Salipiger abyssi: one gene and its partner. Each later gene encodes a partner of the first gene's protein in a complex. Links are inferred from orthologs where the notes say so. Each region holds a gene or a part of one and is shown on either strand. Other genes may lie near its edges.

What was found.
Region 2: the proteins of tldD (region 1) and Ga0080574_RS23890 are in contact, whole or in part, in a solved structure (PDB 5NJ9), measured with the Escherichia coli proteins. The link is inferred for Salipiger abyssi from one-to-one orthologs.

Annotation. Positions count from the first base shown.
Region 1 is NZ_CP015093.1:553,113-556,385, reverse strand. What follows is about bases 253-3,209. They hold tldD (metalloprotease TldD), read left to right. Parts: upstream 253-998; coding sequence 999-2,420; downstream 2,421-3,209. Other genes in these bases: dprA (DNA-processing protein DprA), read left to right, coding at 2,987-3,209; Ga0080574_RS06255 (hypothetical protein), read left to right, coding at 2,401-2,841; coxB (cytochrome c oxidase subunit II), read right to left, coding at 253-808. Outside these bases: more of coxB, read right to left, coding at 1-252; more of dprA, read left to right, coding at 3,210-3,273. UniProt on the Escherichia coli protein: Metalloprotease involved in CcdA degradation. Suppresses the inhibitory activity of the carbon storage regulator (CsrA).
Region 2 is NZ_CP015093.1:4,177,616-4,180,741, forward strand. What follows is about bases 129-2,938. They hold Ga0080574_RS23890 (TldD/PmbA family protein), read left to right. Parts: upstream 129-765; coding sequence 766-2,112; downstream 2,113-2,938. Other genes in these bases: Ga0080574_RS23885 (phosphodiester glycosidase family protein), read left to right, coding at 129-653; Ga0080574_RS23895 (inositol monophosphatase family protein), read left to right, coding at 2,099-2,881. Outside these bases: more of Ga0080574_RS23885, read left to right, coding at 1-128; Ga0080574_RS23900 (DUF4170 domain-containing protein), read left to right, coding at 3,018-3,126.

The DNA of each region.
Region 1 (3,273 bases):
CGGTGATCGGCATATAGGCGTGCGAGATGCCGCAGAGCTCGGAGCACTGGCCGAAATAGACGCCCTCGCGCTCGGCATTGAACCACAGCTCGGCGATCCGGCCCGGCACCGCGTCCTGCTTCACGCCGAAGGCGGGGATGGTCCAGGAGTGGATCACGTCGGCGCCGGTGACCTGCATCACCACGGTGGCGCCCACGGGCACGACGACCGAGGTATCGGTGGCCAGCAGCCAGTCGTCCTTGGAATAGCCGGCGCTCACCAGCTTGGCTTCCATCGCGTCGTTGAACACATAGGGGCGGGCGCCGGCCTCTTCGTCCTCGGATGCCAGCGTGTAGGGCTGGCCGATCATGTAGCTGTCATAGGCCAGATCCTCGCCGACATATTCATAGCCCCAGTACCACTGGTAGCCGGTCACCTTGATGACCACGTCGCCCTCGGGGATCTCCTGCTGCTTGAACAGCACCGGCAGGGAGAAGGCGCCGATGACCACCAGGATGATGATCGGGCCGATGGTCCAGGCCACCTCGATCGGCGTGTTGTGGGTGAAGCTGGCGGGCGTCGGGTTGGCGCGGCGGTTGAAGCGGATGAAGGCAAAGACCATCAGCGCCACCACCAGCAGGGTGATCGCCGTGATGATGATGAGCAGCATGCCGTCGAGCCATTGGAGGTCGCGGGCCAGCTCGGTCGCGGCGGGCTGGAAGCCCAGGCCGCCTTGATGCGGGCGTCCCACCACTTCCAGGTCCTGGGCGATGGCGGGCGCGGCCAGAAGGCTGGCCATAAGCCCCGTCAGCATCGAAATCTTACGCATGTGTCACCTGATCCGGTTGTCGTTCTTGTTCGTTCGCAGGAGGATACATCCAGCGCGGTGCGACTGGGCGAGACCTCCTCCCCTCTGAGTTCCGCTCTTTAAAAAGCACAATCCGTGCATCAAATAAAGCAGGTCTGGCGCGGCAAAAAGGCGCTTTTTTTGATCTGGATCAAATAAATCGAGGTATCTCATGGCCGAAGCCCCTTTTCGCCCCTTTGAAACAGCGCTGGATCGCGACCGGACGCTGGCGCAGCTGCGCGCGGCGCTGGACGGCGCCGAGGACGGAGAGCTGTTCCTGGAACGCCGCCGCGCCGAGGCGCTGGTGCTCGATGACGGGCGAATCAAGACCGCGAGCTACGACGCATCCGAGGGATTCGGCCTGCGCGCGGTGAAAGGCGAGGTGGCGGGCTATGCGCATGCGACCGAGCTGTCGGAACGCGCCATCGCGCGCGCCTCGGAAACCGCGCGGCTGGCGGTGGGCGATGGCGGCGGCGTGCTGGCGCCGCCGCCCGCGGGCACCAACCGCACGCTCTATACCGATGCCGACCCGATCGTCGGGCAGGCCTTCCCGGTCAAGATCGACACGCTGCGCGAGATCGACGCCTATGCGCGCGGGCTCGACAAACGCGTGGTTCAGGTCACCGCCACCATCGCCGCGAGCTGTCAGGAGGTGGCGATCCTGCGCCCCGAGGGCACGCTGGTCACCGATACCCGCCCGATGACCCGCGTCACGGTCAGCGTGATCGTCGAGGAGAACGGCCGCCGCGAGGCCGGCAGCGCCTCCGGCGGCGGCCGCTTCCTGCTCGACGGGCTGCTGGAGCCCGCCGACTGGCAGGGCAAGGCGCGCGAGGCGTTGCGCATCGCGCTGGTCAACCTGAGCGCCGAGCCGGCGCCGGCGGGGGTGATGGATATCGTGCTTGGGCCGGGCTGGCCGGGCATCCTGCTGCACGAGGCCATCGGCCACGGGCTCGAGGGCGATTTCAACCGCAAGGGCTCTTCGGCCTTTGCCGGGCTGATGGGGCAGCGCATCGCGGCGCCGGGTGTCACGGTGCTGGACGACGGCACCATCCCCGACCGGCGCGGTTCGATCACCGTGGATGACGAGGGCACGCCCTCGGGAAAGAACGTGCTGATCGAGGACGGCGTGCTCGTGGGCTACATGCAGGACCGCCAGAACGCCCGTCTGATGGGGGTGACGCCCACTGGCAACGGGCGCCGCGAAAGCTATGCCCATGCGCCGATGCCGCGCATGACCAATACTTACATGCTGGGCGGCGACACCGATCCCGGCGATATCGTCGCGGATCTTGAAGACGGCATCTGGGCGGTCGGTTTCGGCGGCGGTCAGGTGGATATCACCAACGGCAAGTTCGTGTTCTCCTGCACCGAGGCCTACCGGGTGAAGAACGGCAAGGTCGGCGCCCCGGTCAAGGGCGCCACGCTGATCGGCGACGGCGCCACGGCGCTGCAACAGATCCGCGCGCTCGGCAACGACATGGCGCTCGATCCGGGCATGGGCAATTGCGGCAAGCAGGGGCAATGGGTGCCGGTGGGCGTGGGCCAGCCGACGGTGATGATCGGGGGCCTGACCGTTGGCGGTGCGCAGGCCTGAACGCCGCTGGCATCCGCTGCGTTCGGTTCCGGCCCCCGGGGCCGGGCTGTCGCGGCATCTTGGCGCTTTCGCGCTGACAGTGATTGCGGCTGCATTCGCGGGGATCATTCTGATCGGCGCGGGGGAGGTCCTCGCGTTACTCTCGCCTGATATGGGCATGGTCCTGAGCAGCTTCGGCGTGCTGTTTGGCATGTCGTTCCTCATGATCTGGCTGGGTCATCTGCCGCTTGCTGTCCTGCTCAACGTGATGACGCGATGCGGTATGGCCGGCTGGCTCAGTGTGGCGCTGGCCGGCCTGGCGATCGGCGCATTCTGGGCGGAGGCGCTGGATCTGTGGCCCGTGGCGCTGATCGGGCCGATACTGGCGCTGATACACGGCGCCGCTCTGCGACGGCCTCTGGCTGGGCGAACGGCGGATTGACGCGCGGTTCGCGGTTCCGGGGGGCGTACGTTTTTTGAAAGAGGGCAGTGTTTTTTGGCCCAGGCCGGGGATTTTTCGAGTTGGTTTACCACTGATTAAGGAAACTTGGGCTAGAGATATCCCTGCAAGCAGATGGGGCACAGGGATGACCGAGGGCAGCAACAGCTATTCTTCCACTCACCCCCCACTCCCACCCACCACGGAAGACGATCGGCTGTCCTGGCTCCGTCTCTTGCGCTCTCGCCGCGTCGGTGTGACGACCTTTTGGCGGCTTTTAACCGAACATGGCACCGCACAGGCGGCGCTCGAGGCGCTGCCCGGCGTTGCCGCCGCCGCCGGGGTCGAGGATTACCGGATCTGCCCCGAAGGCGTGGTTCTGGCCGAGCTCAAGGCCGCCCGCGCCCATGGTGCGCAGCCGGTTTTTCGCGGCAT
Region 2 (3,126 bases), 3.6 Mb from region 1 along the record:
GCAACCGCTACACGCTCTGCACCGTCGATGCCGAACACGAAGAACTGCGCGGCTTTCTGAACGCCCCCGACGGCACGCCCTGGGGACAGTTCGCCACGCTCGACGCATCGCTGCGCGCCGAGGGCGAGACGCTGGTCTTTGCCATGAATGGCGGCATGTATCACGAGGATCGCGCGCCGGTCGGCTATTATGTCGAGGGCGGCGAGGAGGCGATGCGCGTCATCTCCAACGCCGGCCCGGGCAATTTCGGGCTGCTGCCCAATGGCATCTTCTGCATCCGCGAGGACCGCGCCGACGTGATCGAGACGCGCACCTTTCTGCGCGACCGGCCCGAGTGCCGCTATGCGCAGCAATCGGGGCCGATGCTGGTGGTCGACGGCGAATTGCACCCGCGCTTCCTGCCCGACAGCACATCGCGCTATATGCGCAACGGCGTCGGCACCTCGGAAGACGGCAAGAGGGCCGTTTTCGCGATCTCCGAAAGCGCGGTGACCTTCCACGAATTCGCCTCGCTGTTCCGCGACAGGCTGGGCCTGCCGCAGGCGCTGTTTCTCGACGGCAATGTCTCGCGGCTCTGGGCGCCGGAGATCGGCCGCCGCGATATCGGGCGCGCGCTGGGGCCGATCCTCGGCGTGGTCGCAAAGACCGAGTAGCGGGCGCCCCCCCCGCACCGGTAGCGCCACAGCGCAGACCAATCCGGCGCCTTTTCCTTGCACAGCGCCGCCGCGCGGCCTACCTCGGAGAACGACCCGAGACGGAGAACACATGACCCGCCCCCTCGATACCTTGACCGATGCCCTCCTGTCCGCCGCCCGCAAGGCCGGCGCCGATGCTGCCGATGCGCTGGCGGTCGCTGGCAGCGCCACCGAAATCGACGTACGCAACGGCACGCTGGAACAGGCCGAGCGCTCGGAGGGCACCGATATCGGGCTGCGGGTCTTTGTCGGCAGGCGCACGGCGGTGGTTTCGGCCTCCGACACGCGCGACGAAACACTGGCGGCGATGGCCGAACGCGCCGTCGCCATGGCCCGCGAGGCGCCCGAAGATCCCTATGCCGGGCTCGCCGATCCGGACCAGCTTGCCCGCGACTGGGATGCCGACGCGCTCGAGATGTGCGACCCGGCGCCGGAGCCCGCCCCGGCGGCGCTTCAGGAGGATGCCTGCGCCGCCGAGGCCGCCGCGCTTGGCGTCGCGGGCATCGGGCAGGTGCAGGCGGCCAGCGCCGGCTACGGGCGGCGGCAGGTGCATCTGGCCACCAGCAACGGTTTTTCCGGCGGCTATATGCGCAGCTCGCGCTCGGTGTCCTGCGTCGCCATCGCCGGCGAAGGGCTGGCGATGGAACGCGATTACGACGGCGACGGGCGCACCTTCCAGAGCGACCTGCGCGCGCCCGAGGAAATCGGCCGCAGCGCTGCCGAGCGCGCGCTGGAGCGGCTGAACCCGCGCAAACCCAAGACCGGTGCCTATCCGGTGCTCTTCGATGAGCGCATCGCCGGCGCGCTGATCGGCCATCTGATCGCGGCGGCCAACGGCGCGGCGGTGGCGCGCGGCGCGTCCTGGCTGCGCGACGCCCTGGGGCAAGAGGTGCTGCCGGCGGAGCTGTCGCTGATCGAGGATCCACACCGCCCGCGCATCTCAGGCTCCCGCCCCTTCGATGCCGAAGGCCTGCCGACGCAGCGCCGCGCCCTCGTCGAGAACGGCGTGCTGACCGGCTATACGCTCGATCTGGCCAATGCCCGCAAGCTGGATATGGCGCCCACCGGCAATGCCGCGCGCGGCACCTCGGGCGGGCCTTCGCCCAGCACCTGGAATCTCGAGCTGACCCAGGGGTCGCAGAGCCGCGCGGACCTGATCGCCGAGATGGGCACCGGGTTGATCGTGACCTCGATGATCGGCGCCACGATCAACCCCAATACCGGCGATTATTCGCGCGGGGCGGCGGGGCTCTGGGTCGAGAACGGCGTGCCGGCCTATGCGGTCTCGGGTGTGACCATCGCCGGCAATCTGCGCGACATGCTGCGCCGGATGACGCCCGCGAACGACGCCCGGCCCTGGCTGTCGCGCGTGGTGCCCTCGCTGCTGGTGGAGGGGCTGACCCTTGCCGGAGAGTGATCTCGCGCTGCTCATGCGCGCCGCCCAGGCGGCGGCCGAAACCGCGACGCGCTTTATCGGTGCCGAAATCAATGTGCGCCACAAGCCCGACGACGGCAGCCCGGTGACCGATGCCGACATGGCGGTGAACGCGGTGCTTGCGGAAATCCTGCGCGGCGCCCGCCCCGGCTATGGCTGGCTCAGCGAGGAGAGCGCCGACGATCCCGCCCGGCTGGCGGCGCAAAAGGTCTTCATCGTTGATCCGATCGACGGCACCCGCAGCTTCATCGAGGGCTCGGACAGCTGGGCGCATTCCATCGCCGTGGCCGAGGACGGAGAGATCACCGCCGCCGTGGTCTTCCTGCCGCTGCGCGACAAGCTCTATACGGCAGAGGCCGGTGAAGGCGCGCGGCTCAACGACCGCCGCCTGCGCGCCGGCAGCGCCGCGACGCTGGAGAGCGCGCATGTGCTGGCGACCAAGCCGGCGCTCGACCCAACCCACTGGCGGCAGGGCACGCCCGCCACCACGCGCAGCCACCGCCCCTCCATCGCCTACCGGCTGGGGCTGGTGGCCGAGGGGCGCTATGATGCGATGTTCACCTTCCGCCCGTCCTGGGAATGGGACATCGCCGCCGGCGCGCTGCTGCTCGCGGAAGCCGGCGCGCGGCTGACCGACCGGCGCGGCGATGCGATCCGCTTCAACGCCGAGAAACCGCTGCATGAGGGGGTGGTTGCCGCCAACCCGGCACTGCACGCGGATATCGTCGCGCGGCTGCGGCAGATGCCCTGAGCGCTCCACCCGTCCGCAAATTTCTTCGAAGAAATTTGCAAAAGTTTTCGAAAACTTTTGCACCGCCGCCTCCGCGCTTGACCTCGCCCGGCCAGCCCGTAGGTTGCCCCCGTCAGCACGGGAAAGGACATCAAGGATGGTTCAGCGACTGCACCTCGTCTTCGGCGGCGAACTCGTGACCCCGGAAAAGAACACCTTCAAGAATGTCGACGACATCCATATCGTCGGCATCTTCCCCGATTACG